2 regions of the Ruegeria sp. BHSB172 genome follow, and region 1 is predicted to be linked to the other one. Evidence: riboswitches for the same ligand, from Rfam matches in the RefSeq annotation. Region 1 holds a riboswitch; the other holds the start of a gene.
What was found. A riboswitch is a leader RNA that binds a small molecule or an ion and turns the genes downstream of it on or off. The one in region 1 is predicted to bind cobalamin.

Region 1 (7,096 bases):
ATCGGCGGCGGCAGCGGCTCGATCGGCATCGAGTGGCTGATGTGCGACTCGTCCCTGACCGCCACCACGATCGAGCCGCGCGCAGACCGCGCCGCGCGCATCCGCGCCAATGCCGACGCGCTGGGACAGGATCGGTTGCAGATCATCCATGGCCCGGCGCCTGACGCGCTGGACGGCCTACCCTTGCCTGACGTGGTGTTCATCGGCGGCGGGCTGAGCGACGCGCTGCTGGACTGGCTTGCGGCCAACCTGCCCTCGGGCACCCGGCTGGTGGCCAACGCCGTGACATTGGAAAGCGAAGCAGTGCTGAGCCGATGGCACGCCAAGCTGGGCGGCGACCTGCTGCGGATCGAGCTGGCGCAGGCCGGCGACCTCGGCCCGCGGCGTGGCTGGAAATCGGCCTATCCGGTCGTTCAGTGGAGCGTGACCCTATGATCGTGGCCGGGCTTGGGTTTTCGTCCACCGCGACCTGCGCCAGCCTGCGGGCCGCGTTCGATCGCGCCACCGCCGGGCACGCGGTGGACGCGCTGGCCACCGCCGCTGACAAGGCCGGCCATCCGGCGCTGGCCGAATTTGCCGCCGCCTGCGCCCTGCCCCTGCATTTCGCGGACCCGGCCGATCTGGCCGGGCAACGCACCCTCACCTGCTCGCCCCGCAGCCGCGCCAGTCATGGCACCGGCAGCGTGGCCGAAGCTTCCGCCCTTGCCGCCGCCGGACCGGGCGCGCGGCTGCTTTCACCCCGACAGATCTCGGACGACCGGCTTGCCACCTGCGCGGTCGCCATCGGAGGACAGACATGACCGTTCATTTCATCGGCGCCGGACCGGGCGCCGCCGACCTTCTGACCCTGCGCGGACGCGACATCATCGCCGCCTGCCCGGTGTGCCTGTATGCCGGGTCGCTTGTGCCCGAGGAGATCCTGGCGCACTGCCCCGAAGGCGCGCGCATCGTGAACACCGCGCCGATGGATCTGGATCAGATCATGGCTGAAATCAAAACCGCCCATGACGCCGGTCAGGACGTGGCCCGCCTGCATTCGGGCGACCTGTCGGTCTGGTCGGCGATGGGCGAACAGATCCGACGCCTGAAACAGATGGGCATTCCCGTCAGCGTGACCCCCGGCGTTCCGTCCTTTGCCGCCGCCGCGGCCGCTTTGGGCACCGAACTGACCCTGCCCGGGCTGGCACAATCGGTGGTGCTGACGCGGACCCCGGGGCGCGCCTCGTCCATGCCCGAGGGCGAAACGCTGGAAAACTTCGCCCGCACTGGCGCCACACTGGCCATCCACCTGTCGATCGGCAATTTGGACAAGGTAGTGGCTGACCTGACCCCCGCATATGGCGCCGATTGCCCCGTGGCCGTGGTGTACCGCGCCAGCTGGCCGGACGAGCGGATCGTCCGCGCCACCCTGGGCACGTTGAAGGAATCGCTGGACGAGCGCATCTCGCGCACCGCGCTGATCCTGGTCGGGCCGGCGCTGGCCGGTGAAGGATTCGACGAAAGCTGTTTGTATTCAAAGACCTATGACCGCCGTTACCGCCCACAAAGCGCCGACAGCCCGTGGTCGAGCTGGAGTCACGGAGATGACTAACCCGCCCGGACTGCTGATCTCGGCCCCATCCTCGGGGACGGGCAAGACCACGGTGATGCTGGGCCTGCTGCGCGCGCTGGCCGAGGACGGGCTGACCGTGCAACCCTTCAAGAGCGGGCCGGACTACATCGACCCGGCCTTTCACCGGGCGGCGGCGGGGCGGGCCTCGTTCAACCTGGACAGCTGGGCGATGGGCGCGCCATTACTGGGCGCGATTGCAGCGCAGGCCAAAGGCGCCGACATCGTTGTCGCCGAAGGATCGATGGGCCTGTTCGATGGCGTCGCCAAGCCGGGCGAACTGGGCCATGGGTCCAGCGCCGAAACCGCGCTGCGCATGGGTTGGCCCGTGGTTCTGGTGCTGGATGTGGGCGGTCAGGCTCAGTCGGCTGCGGCCACGGCGCTGGGGTTTCGGATGTACAACCCCGACCTGCCCTTTGCTGGCGTGATCCTGAACCGCTGCGCCAGCCAGCGCCACGAACGCCTGACCCGCCTAGGGATGGAGCGCGCGGGCCTGCCGGTTCTGGGCGTTTTGCCCCGGCGCGGCGACGTGACCCTGCCCGAGCGGCATCTGGGCCTGATCCAAGCGGTCGAGCACCCCGATCTGGAAAGCGCGATTGCCGGATACGCGGCCTTCCTGCGCGCGCATGTGGATCTGGAGGCGATCAAGCGGGCGGCCTCCTCGGGCCCGATGGGGCCGTCGTCGGCCGCGCTGCCGCACCCTCCGGCGCAACGGATCGCGCTGGCCCAAGACGCGGCATTTTCCTTTACCTACCCGCATCTTCTGGAAGGCTGGCGAGCGGCCGGGGCCGAGATCCTGCCGTTTTCTCCGCTGGCGGACGAGGCCCCGGCCCCGGATGCCGATCTGGTCTGGTTGCCCGGCGGGTACCCCGAACTGCACGCCGGAACCCTGGCTGCGGCAGAGCGGTTCCTGACCGGCTTGCGCAAACATGCCGAAACGCAGCCCGTGCATGGCGAATGCGGCGGCTACATGGCCTTGGGCCAAGGGCTGATCGACAAGGACGGCACCCGCCACCGGATGGCCGGGCTGCTGGGCCTGGTCACTTCGTACGAAAAGCGCAAATTCAACCTGGGCTATCGCCGGGCCGAGTTGCTGGCCGACATGCCCGGGTTCTCTGCTGGAACCGCGCTGCGGGGGCACGAGTTCCACTATTCCTCGATCGTCGAGCAGCCCGATGCACCCCTGGCCCGGGTTTTTGACGCCGAAGGCGCCGAAGGCCCACAGACCGGATCGCGCCGCGGGCATGTCACCGGTACGTTCTTCCATCTGATCGCAGAGGCCAGCGCATGAACGGTTTCGTTTCCTTCATCGGGTCCGGTCCCGGCGACCCGGAGTTGTTGACCCTCAAAGCCGTGGACCGGCTGCAAAAGGCCGATGCGGTGCTGTTCGACGATCTCAGCAGCGGGCCGATCCTGAGCCATGCGCGCAAAGAGGCCGACCTTGTGGGCGTGGGTAAGCGCGCCGGGCGGCCCTCGCCCAAGCAGGACCACGTCAGCCGCCTACTGGTGGAGTACGCCCAGACCGGCCAACGAATCGTGCGGCTGAAATCGGGCGATGGCGGCCTGTTCGGGCGGCTCGAAGAGGAACTGGTAGCCCTGCGCGCCGCCGGGATCGCATACGAGATCATTCCGGGCATCCCCTCGGCGATTGCCGCGGCCGCGGCGGCGGGCATCCCGCTGACCCGCCGGCTGACCGCGCGGCGGGTGCAATTCGTCACCGGCCACGATGTCAGCGGCAAGCTGCCCGAGGACCTGAACCTGCCCGCGCTGGCCGACCCGGGCGCGACGACGGTGGTGTTCATGGGCAAGCGCACCTTTCCCCTGCTGGCGCAGGCGCTGCACGCGCATGGGCTGCCGTTGGACACCCCTGCGCTGATGGCAGAATCGGTTTCGACGCCTCAGCAGTCGCTGCACCGGTCCACCGTCGGTGCACTGGCCGAGCGCCTAAACTCCGAGATCGGTACCGCGCCGGCGCTGATCCTCTATGGTCCGCTGGCGGAGAGCGACGATGATTGATCTGGTCTTGATCGGGATCGGCACCGGCAACCCCGATCATGTGACGCTTCAGGGCGCGCAGGCGATCCGCGCGGCCGATCTGATCCTGATCCCGCGTAAGGGCGTCAACAAGGCCGATCTGGCGGGGGTGCGCGAGGAAATCATCCGCAAGGTCACCGACACACCGCCCCAAATTGCCTATTTCGACATCCCCGAGCGCCGGTCACAGGACGGCTACCTGCGCGGCGTGGATGAATGGCACGACGCAATCGCCCTGCGCTGGCAGGAGGCGATGGCTCGGCACCCCGAGGCACGCACCGTCGCCCTGCTGATCTGGGGCGACCCGTCGCTCTATGACAGTTCGCTGCGAATCGCGGCGCGGCTGGACCCGCAGCCAAACACCACCGTGATCCCAGGCATCACGGCGCTGCAGGCGCTGACGGCGGCCCATGCCATGCCCATCAACGAGATCGGCGCGCCTTATCTGGTCACCACCGGCCGGCGCATCCGCGACGAGGGCTGGCCCAGAGACGCGCATACGGTTGCGGTGATGCTGGATGGCGCGTGTTCGTTCCAGACGCTGAACATGGCCGATTTTGACATCTGGTGGGGGGCTTACGTGGGTATGCCCGAGCAGATCCTGATCAAGGGTCCACTGGCCGATGTGGCCGACGAGATTCTGCGCACGCGCACCGAAGCCCGCGCCCGGCACGGGTGGATCATGGATATCTATGTCCTCAAAAAGCGCGGGATTTGACGCGAAAGGTCGCAAATGGCGATTGCGCCATAGCGGCATTCACGTCTAAATGGACGGGTCTGGTCCTGCCGGAGACATCCGGATGCTAAGAGGGAATTTGGTGCGGCCTGCGCGCAGGTCAAATCCAAAGCCGCCCCCGCGACTGTAAGCGGTGAGCCCTGTTCAACCAGCCACTCCCGATCCGTTCGGGGGGAAGGCGAACAGAGGCGCTGACCCGCAAGCCAGGAGACCTGCCAGGCGAACAATGAAACACCGGCCGTCGGGTGCGGCGGCACAGGAGGACAGAAAATGACGACACAAACGCAAACCGCATCAACGGTACGCGCCGGCATGCTTTCGGCAGTGTTCGCGGCGGCCTTGGGCCTGGGGATCATCACCGTGGCCGGTCACGTTCAGGCATCGGCGCTGCATGACGCCGCCCATGACGTGCGCCACGCAACCGGCTTCCCCTGCCACTAAACCAATGTTCAGCCGCATTCTGACCAGCGCGTTGTTCGCTGGTGCCGCAGCCGGGTTGATCGTCGCCCTGCTGCAGTTGCTATTCGTGCAGCCCGTGTTGCTGCACGCTGAACTCTATGAATCCGGGGAGTTGGTGCATTTCGGGGCCGAGGCCGTGTCGGCCCATCCCGAGCTGCCGGGCATGTTCTCGGACCTGACCCGCGACGGGCTGAGCGTGGTGTTCACCATGCTGACCTATACCGGCTATGCGCTGGTTTTGGTCGCCCTGATGTCGCTGGCCGAGGCGCTGGGCCACCCGGTTGACGGGCGCACGGGCGTGTTGTGGGGCCTGGCCGGTTTCATCGCCTTTCATCTGGCGCCGGGTTTCACCCTGGCCCCTGAGGTTCCGGGCGTAGCCGCAGCCGATGTGTTCGCGCGGCAAATCTGGTGGTGGGCAACCGTCGCGGCTGCCGTGGTGGCGCTGTGGCTGATCGCCTTTGGTGGCAACATCGTCAGCTATCTGGTCGCGGCCGTGCTTCTGATGGCCCCGCACCTGATCGGCGCGCCGGAACCCGACGTGTTCACCGGGCCGGTTCCGACCGAGATCGGGGCCCTGTTCGCCGCGCGCGCCTTCGGCGTGGGTCTTGCGGCCTGGGTGCTGCTGGGTGCTTTTGCCGGGTATTTCTGGCAAAGCGAGGGCAAGCGCGTCGAAGCCGCGGCCTGATCCCCGAAATCCCACGATCCGCCGGCGACCAACTGGCGGATCATCTGCTTTTCAAGGAAACAAGATGACACGCTCGCTTGCACTATTTGCGATCGGTCTGGTCTTTGGCGGGGGCGCCGGGTTCGTGCTGGCCGCAGCCAACGGCGTCACCTTCGACGGTCACGACCATACCGACCCCGCTCAACACGGCGGCCATCACGTCGAGGCCACGGCCCATGATCACAGCACCGCCATCAACCTGCCCGCCGGACCGGATGCGCCGGGGCTGGAGATCGCCGTCACCCCTGACCCGATGGCGGGTTGGAACCTGCATGTGGTGCCAAAGAACTTCCACTTCTCTCCGGAGAACGCCTCATTGGCGGACAGGCCTGACGAAGGCCATGCGCATGTCTATGTGAACGGCGTCAAGCTAGCGCGGCTTTATGGCGACTGGATGCACCTTCCGGACCTGCCCAAGGGCGAAGCCACCATTGAGGTCTCGCTGAACGCCAACAGCCACAGCCCGCTCGCCGTGGATGGGGTGCCTGTCAGCGCCTCGGTCACGGTTCAGGTGGACTGAAGCGCAGGGATCCGCGCCCGCAGACACAAGCGAAGCCGCCCGCACGGCCGGGCGTCCTCGATCCAGCCATTCGGGCTGTTCAGAATGGTCCGGCAGGTCGCCGCAATATCATCGGCATCGGCAACCGGATCGATCCCCGAAAACACGTAAGACGCCAAGCTTTCCCCCTGAATCGCCACCACGGTCGGTTCATTGCAGCCACTGAAACAGGCGTGCTCGGCGATCGCGACCTGCCCGTCCAGTCCCGCAGCGCGCAGGGCTTCCAATACGGCCTGTCGCTCGGCCGGCTGGTCGCGCTCGCCCGCGCAGCTGCTGCAGATCAAAACACGCATGCCCCTCGCCTGCCTTTTCCGTTTCACACTGTCGCTTGTGCGGGTTTCGCAACCCCGGCGCAAGCCCGCCACCCACGATATTGTGACTGTACGCGCCCGTGATTTCGGCAAGACTCGAGCCAACCACGACTTGGAGAGCCCGCGATGAAACATCTTGTGTTTTTCCTCGGCCTGCTGGCGCTTCCCGCGCTGGCGGCCGATATCGAACCCCGGCCGGGTTGGGCCGTCCACCCGTCGGCCAAGGCCCATGACGCGCTGGTGGCCGACACGATCGCAGCGGTCAAGGCAAACGGGATGGCCGTGGTCACCCAGGCCGGGCCGACCAAGGCCGCCGCCGCGCGCGGCATCACCATTCCGGGCAACCGGGTCATCGGCGTCTTCAACAACGACTATGCGGTGCGGGTTCTGGAACAATCGGTGCCCGCGATGATCGAGGCGCCGATCCGCCTCTATGTCACGGAAAACGAGGACGGAACCGCTACGCTGTCCTACAAGACGCCCAGCCTGGTCTTTACCCCTTACACCGATGGCACCGGCGCCCTGACCGCGATCGCCGCAGAGTTGGACGCCAAGTTCGCCGCCATCGCCGAGATGGCTGTCAATTAGTCACACTGACGTGATGCGGCTTGCGCCGGCCCGGAACCTCCGCAATCTGCTGCGCAACGGAACTTACGGAGCTTGT
Region 2 (7,096 bases), on a different contig from region 1:
GCCCAGCGATTGCCGGTCCAGCGCTGCAGCGCGGACCCGAGCCGCGCGGCCAGGTCGGTGGGGGCCTTTTCGGTGGGCGTGAATTCGATCCGTCCCGGCTGGTACGAGACGAGGCGGACGCCGTTTTCGACCTCGACCAGCAGTTTTACGTCGCGGTTGGCGCGGATCAGTTCGACCACATGCTCGAAAGTTGGATAACGCGCCAGCGCGGTCTGCACATCCTGGGCCAACGCCGCCGTCGGCGCGCCGCCCACGCCACGCGGGGCTGGCGCATGGGCCGAGGCCGTCGCGGTCACGGGCGGGACGCTGTTTCCGGCGACCGGAACGCCGCCCCCCGGCCCGCCGACGGGCGGCGGAGGGCTGTCCTGAAGGCGCTTGATCAACTCTTCCGGGCTGGGCAGATCGGCCACATGGGTCAGACGGATCACCGCCATTTCCGCGGCCATCATGGCGTTGGGGGCGGCCGAGACTTCCTCGAGCGCCTTCAGCAGCATCTGCCACATCCGGGTCAGCACCCGCATCGGCAACGCCTCGGCCATCTGCTGTCCGCGGGTGCGCTCATCGGGTGAGACGGTCGGATCTTCTGCCGCGTCAGGGGTGATCTTCACCACCGAGACCCAATGGGTGATTTCGGCCAGATCGCGCAGCACTGCCAGCGGGTCGGCGCCCTCGGCATATTGCGCACCCAGTTCGGTCAGGGCCCCGGCCGCATCGCCACGCAGGATCATGTCCATCAGGTCAAGAACGCGGCCCCGGTCGGCCAGCCCCAGCATCGCGCGCACCTGGTCGGCGGTGGTTTCGCCGGCGCCATGGCTGATCGCCTGATCCAGCAGCGAGGTCGCATCCCGGGCCGAGCCTTCGGCGGCGCGGGTGATCAAGGCCAGCGCGTCATCCGAGATTTCCGCGCCCTCGGCGGTGGCGATCTTGCGCAGCAGGCCGATCATCACCTCGGGCTCGATCCGACGCAGGTCGAACCGTTGGCAGCGCGACAGCACGGTGACCGGAACCTTGCGGATCTCGGTCGTGGCAAAGATGAACTTCACATGCTCGGGTGGCTCTTCCAGCGTTTTCAGCAGCGCGTTGAAGGCGCTGGTCGACAGCATGTGGACTTCGTCGATGATATAGATCTTGTACCGCGCGCTGGCGGCGCGATAGCGCACGCTGTCGATGATCTCGCGGATGTCGTTCACGCCGGTGCGGCTGGCGGCGTCCATTTCCAGCACGTCCACATGGCGACCTTCCATGATGGCCACGCAATGCTCGCACTGGCCGCAGGGTTCGGTCGTTGGTCCGCCATTGCCGTCGGGGCCGATACAGTTCATGCCCTTGGCGATGATCCGGGCCGTGGTTGTCTTGCCGGTGCCACGGATGCCGGTCATGATGAAGGCCTGCGCGATCCGGTCCGCCTCGAACGCGTTTTTCAGCGTGCGCACCATGGCATCCTGACCGACCAGGTCGGCAAAGGTTTCCGGGCGGTATTTTCGGGCGAGAACCTGATAGGCGGGGCTGGACTGTGTGGTCATGTCTGCTCTGACGGATTCGTACTGACGATGCAGGGTAGAGTTCCCGGTGCCCCGCGTCCACAGCGCCGGTGCAGGTTTTTCGCTTTGGCGGTGGCGCTGGTTGGGCCATACTGGACCAATAGTTTTCAGTGATGCGTTTCCCGAGGGGTGGTTTCGATGTCCAATCTGGTTGTTCATGCCCTGCAGGTCGGGGGCGGTTCGCTTGCCCTGACCTCGATACCCGGCGGAGGCGGCGACTACCGCGGCGACCTGGACCTGATCGGGGGCTGGGCGCCGGGTCTTGTGATCTCGATGACGACCCTGGCCGAGATGGTCGCCGTGGGGGCGGGAGATTTCGGATCGGACATCCAAGGGCGTGCTAGCCGCTGGGCGCATATGCCGGTCGCCGATTTTTCGGCGCCGGGGGATGAATTTGACGGCCAGTGGCCGCCAGTCAGCGCCGCCGCCCGCCATGCGCTGAGCGGCGGCGGGCGAGTTCTGGTGCATTGCCGGGGGGGCTGTGGACGATCCGGCATGGCCGTTCTGCGCCTGATGATCGAATGTGGCGAAGCCCCGGAACCGGCGCTCAAACGCCTGCGGGCCGTTCGCCCCTGCGCCGTGGAAACCGAGGCGCAGTTGCTTTGGGCCGTGGCGCCGGCTCGGGTTGCTACCCCGGACTGACCGTCAGATGACTGCCGGCAAGGCGTGTTCCGCCGGGGTGGTGGGATCCAGCGCGACCGCCTGCAGCATCGCGCAGGGTGACGTGTCCAGCCCCTGCGCGGGGCAGGCATCGGCCTGATCATTGAACATCAGGTCGGCATAGGCGTCCAGGCTTTGCGTATCTGCCCCTGCGCGTGCGCCGCAATACACCCGGATCAGGTCGGCGCGAGCGTCAAAGCGGGCCATGCAGCCCGGCGTGCAATGGGTCAGTTCGCTGCTGCCTTCCACCCGGAAATCGGGCGAGGTTGCCGCGTCGGCCGCCGCGACCGCCTGCGCGACCGACCGGGCCAGATGCGCCAGCGCTGGGCAGGTCCTGCCCGTGCGTTGGCAGACGGTTGCGGAAAATTCGTGCGTGTTGGTCTTCCAGATCATGATGCGCCCTCCGCGCGCTGGGCGGGGCGGACCGGGGCGGACAGCCGATTTCACGGCCAGACCCTGCCCGGACACCCCGTCCGAGTTTCGGTTTCACGTTTGATGGCAGGTCTCCTGACTTGCGGGTCGTTGCTTTGCCGACCTTCCCAACCTTGCGGTCAGTGGTATCTCGGCATCGCTCTCCGCCTACAGTTGCGGGGGCAGTCCCGGCATTGGCCCGTTCCGATTGTCCCGGGGGGCCGCACCGTGTTCCCTTTTCATCCCGGCTGAAGGCGCGGGAACCATCACCCAATCGCTAGCGGTCAGGGTCGGGCCGAGTCAAGCCGCATTCATTCGCGCGGCTGGAACCGGTCCCACGGGACATGCTCGGGCAACCGGCGCAGCACATTCGAATCCCGACGCGCGCGCGCCAGTTGCCAACCGCCCTGCATCATGATGAACAGGGTGTCGGCCGCCATGTCAGGATGCGCGACGCCGAACCGTTCCGCGTGGCCGCGCACCTCGTCGATCCAGCTTTCGTAAAGCCGGTCGGCATGGTCGCGGAAGGCCCGGTTGTCGGGGCTTTCGAACAGGGTGGCGGCGATCGGGCAGGTCTCCCATTGCGGCGAGGTGTCGAACATTTTCGCGATCTTGTGGCAAAGGGTGGTGACTCCTGCGCGGAAATCCTGCGCGTCGTTGAACGCCGCCGCGATCATGTCGCGCATCCCGTCCGAAGCCCAGCTGGCCGCAGCGAGGGCAAGATCCTGCTTTCCCTTTGGAAAATGGTGGTACAGCGAGCCTTTGGGCGCCCGGGCCTCGGTCAGGATCTCGGTCAGGCCGACACCGTTGTAGCCCGAGCGCTGGAACAGCCGGGCGGCGGTCTGGGTCAGGCGATCGCGGGTGTTTTGCGGACGTCGGGTCATCTTGCACGCATCTTGACAGGGCTGGACCGATCGGTCCAGATGAAATTATTAGACCAATCGGTCCAGAGCGCTTGGAGGCATGGATGTTGGATTCGCAGCAGACCGTGAAAGTCGAGGATTTCGAGTTTTCAACGAGCGAGGTAAACCTTTCGGCGCGGCTCTATGCACCGATGGCCATGCCGGAAATCGCGGTCGTACTGAACGGGGCAACCGGCGTGCCGCGGGACTACTACCAGCATTTCGCGCGGTGGCTGGCCGCTGAACGGGGCATGGCCTGCCTGACCTATGACTATCGCGATTTCGGGACATCTCTGAAACGGCGCCTGAAAGACTCGGATGCCACGATGGCCGATTGGGCGCTGAAGGACATGCCGGCGGCGCAGGCCGAGATGCGGCGGCGCTATCCCGATGCCAAGCTTTGGGTCATCGGTCATTCGGTTGGCGGGATGCTGGGGCCGCTTCAGCCCGGGATCGACCGGATCGAGCGGATGATCTGCGTGTGTTCGGGGCTGGTGACCCTGGCCGATCATCCCTGGCCCTACAAAGGGTTGGCGAGCCTGTTCTGGTATGGTCATGTGCCGCCTCTGGTGCGTCTGCTGGGCTATCTGCCGGGGCGGATGCTTGGGTTCGGGTCCGACCTGCCATCCGGGGTCTATTGGCAGTGGCGGAAGTGGTGTACGTCACCCGACAGCTATCTGCCGGAACTGGGCGACACGCTTCCGCCGGCCGATTGGGGCCGAATGACGACCCCGGTGGACGTCATCGCCCTGGAGGATGATCAGACGGTTCCGCCGCCGGCGGTCTGGCGGCTGGCCGAGCTGTACGGGCCTGCGGCGCGGCGCCATCTATTGGCCCCGGCCGCCTTCGGCCTGCGCGAGGTCGGCCATATCGGCGCCTTCGCTCGGCGCAGCCGCGCAATCTGGCCGCGGCTGGTTGCCTGACGACCAGTCCGGCGGTCCTGCATCAGGGAATGATCGGAAAACAGTGTGCCGTGACGGCATCAAGTGAGAGGTTGGACAGCGACCCAAGCGGGGCTCGTTGTGGCTGCTTCCTTCCGGACCTGACCAGGTTGGCGAGGCGCTTGCCCGCGCCAACCTCTCGACCGCCGATATAGGCATCACGCAGGCGCTTGGCAACCCGTCACGGCCACAGCCGAATCCGGAGAAAGCCCTGGTCGTCCAACCCAAGCGGCTCGGGGCTGAAAGCGGCCAGTTCATCCAGGTATTTCTCGGCGCCCGGTCCGGTGCGCAGCACGGCCGCACGCCCGTGGAAACCGGTCAGGGAAAAGCTGGCCGGAGCATCTTCGAGCGGATCGCGTTCCAGCGCTCCGGACAGGTAATCCCGGACGATCGCGCGGATATTCATGCGCGGCATCTGGATCGCCGGATTTTGCCGCAGGATCGGGAAATTGCCACCGCCATTGGCCCGATAGTTGTTGACGGCCACGACAAAAGCCTGTTCCGCCGTGACCGGGGTGCCGTGATGGCAAAGGTTTCGTATCCGCCCATTCTCGTTACCGGTCCGGTGTCCGCCAAGGTCGAAACTCGGCGGGCATGACGGATCGATTTCGTAGGTCACCCCGTGCAGGACGTCAAAATTGTGCCCGGTCGCCTGCGGGTCTATCAGGTCTGCTTCTCGGGCGCCGTCGATTTGCCGGTAGACTGCTGCCGACATTTCCAGCCAATCCCGCAACTGTGCACCGGAAACGACGACCGCCCGCAACTCATTGGGAAACACATGCAGATCCGACACGTGGCGCAGGAACACGTCGCCCCGCGGAACATCGGTGAAATGGCGTGGCCCGGCCCGACCCCCGAATTTGGACGGTGCTACGCTCGACAGCAGCGGAAGGTTTTCCAACTTCGACTCTTTCAGAACCGGCCGCAGCGCTGCGGCTTGGGCGGCGGCGACCAAGGTCAGGCCGCGATCCAGCCCGCAGAAAGTGAAATAGCTGTGCATGGCCTGCTCTGTCCGCCCGACCGGCGATGCCGCACGGCGGCGTGTCCGTGCGTGTCCGGTTTGAAACACTTGCATCATCTCGGGGTCTTCGGGCACAGGCCCCGCATCCGGCTGCGCAGGCTGAACAGAGCGGAGTCGGCCGGATTTCGCGACGATTTTCCACCTTGTCGCATCTCGCTCCAGCGTCAGGTCGATCACGCCCAGATGCGTTCCGGCGGTTCCGGGCATGACCACGGGCTTGCCGTGGATCAGACCGTTTTGCAGGTCCATGCTGGCCACCGGGTCCGGGACGTCTGCGGGAAACAGCATGTGCGTGTGCCCGGCCACGATGGCATCCACGCCGGCCAGAGCCGCCAGCTGGATCACCACGTTTTCGGACATGGGGGCAGGTTCGGCGTCACCAAGGCCGGAATGGGCAAGGGCAATCACCAGGTCACAGCCGCGGTCGCGCAGTTCGGCAATGCAGGTCTGGGCGGTGGAAATCGAATCGGCGACCTCGACCTGCCCGTCCAGATGGTGCGCTTCCCACCGGGCCGTCTGCGGCGGCAGGATCGAAAAAACGCCGACGCGCAGCGGAACCTCTTGGCCGCCAACCCGCATCCGACGTGTTAGTACGACCCAGGGCTGCCAGGCCTGCGCCCGTCCAATGCGCCGGAGATTGCCGCACAGCACCGGAAACGGCGCGTGTTCGACGATGGCTTCCAGAACGCGCAGCCCGAAGCTGAAATCGTGGTTGCCAAGCGCGATTGCGTCATAGCCCAGTTTCTCGAAAGCCGACAACAGCGGATGCTGAGGGCCGGGCTGGTCGGCGGCCCAATCACCCAGCAACGTGCCTTGTAGCGCGTCGCCGTTGTCAAACAGCAGCACTTCGGCGCCCGACTGCCGGGCCTCTTGCCGGGCGGCGCGGATCAGGCTGGCCGTGCGGGTCAGCCCGATGGCTTGGTCCGGCTGGTCGGCGTAATAGTCGAAGCTGGTCAGATTCATGTGCAGGTCCGTCGTCGCCAGGATGCGAAGGACGGATTGGATCGCTTGGCCATGCGCTTGGTGCGCCAAGGTTTTTGTTTTCAACTGCTCTGCTTTTGTGCGTTGTTTTAAATGCATGTTCGCCGAAAGGTAGAATATCCGTTTATTTGTCGGGCATCCATGTGTCTTTTTTGCAGGCGGTGCCGAACGGCGGCCTTGGCTTGGGCATTGCGCTGGGCCGACAGTCGTGGCAGCCCTTGAGCCAATCGCAGGAGCATGGACATGAAACGGGCAGAGCAGGTTACATTCGGCGGATCGGGGCTGAACCGTGCCGCTCATATTCGTGCCAACGGCGAAGAACTGGAGGCGGCCCGCAGGGACCCGATGTCGCGCTGCCTGTTGCTGTGGCGGGGCAAGATCTTGGTGCAGGGCGGCGATCTGGATCAGCTGGCTTGGGTGCCGATGACCCACGCTCTGGTGCAGAGCGGCCCCGGGGGTGCCGTCGAACAGCCCGTTTTCATGGGGAAGTCCGACGCGGGCGCGCCCTTGTTTGCCGCCGACATATCCGATTGGCCGGCCGACGGGCTGGACTTGTCTGGAGTCGGGGCCTTTGTCGATCGCTCCGAGCAGCAGCATCCGAACCTGCCCACCGGTCATGTCTTTGCCGAGCTGCGTCGC

Region 2: it holds a riboswitch for cobalamin, as region 1 does, so the genes downstream of both, AC2FM3_RS07890 (hypothetical protein) here and AC2FM3_RS06930 (CbtB domain-containing protein) in region 1, are expected to answer to the same signal.

What each region holds. Positions count from the first base shown of each region.
Region 1 is NZ_JBXWRZ010000009.1:22,589-29,684, reverse strand. Features, by position in the region: gene cbiE (precorrin-6y C5,15-methyltransferase (decarboxylating) subunit CbiE) at 1-435, shown strand, start outside; gene AC2FM3_RS06955 (cobalamin biosynthesis protein) at 432-800, shown strand; gene cobM (precorrin-4 C(11)-methyltransferase) at 797-1,591, shown strand; gene AC2FM3_RS06945 (cobyrinic acid a,c-diamide synthase CobB) at 1,584-2,900, shown strand; gene cobA (uroporphyrinogen-III C-methyltransferase) at 2,897-3,625, shown strand; gene cobF (precorrin-6A synthase (deacetylating)) at 3,618-4,361, shown strand; cobalamin riboswitch at 4,405-4,613, shown strand; gene AC2FM3_RS06930 (CbtB domain-containing protein) at 4,650-4,820, shown strand; gene AC2FM3_RS06925 (CbtA family protein) at 4,825-5,523, shown strand; gene AC2FM3_RS06920 (hypothetical protein) at 5,588-6,082, shown strand; gene AC2FM3_RS06915 (DUF1636 family protein) at 6,070-6,414, opposite strand; gene AC2FM3_RS06910 (DUF302 domain-containing protein) at 6,559-7,020, shown strand.
Region 2 is NZ_JBXWRZ010000010.1:84,613-91,708, forward strand. Features, by position in the region: gene AC2FM3_RS07880 (DNA polymerase III subunit gamma/tau) at 1-1,523, opposite strand, end outside; gene AC2FM3_RS07885 (protein-tyrosine phosphatase family protein) at 1,680-2,183, shown strand; gene AC2FM3_RS07890 (hypothetical protein) at 2,187-2,594, opposite strand; cobalamin riboswitch at 2,682-2,895, opposite strand; gene AC2FM3_RS07895 (TetR/AcrR family transcriptional regulator) at 2,924-3,496, opposite strand; gene AC2FM3_RS07900 (alpha/beta hydrolase family protein) at 3,580-4,437, shown strand; RNA gene ffs (signal recognition particle sRNA small type) at 4,500-4,596, opposite strand; gene AC2FM3_RS07910 (bifunctional 2',3'-cyclic-nucleotide 2'-phosphodiesterase/3'-nucleotidase) at 4,637-6,556, opposite strand; gene nudC (NAD(+) diphosphatase) at 6,701-7,096, shown strand, end outside.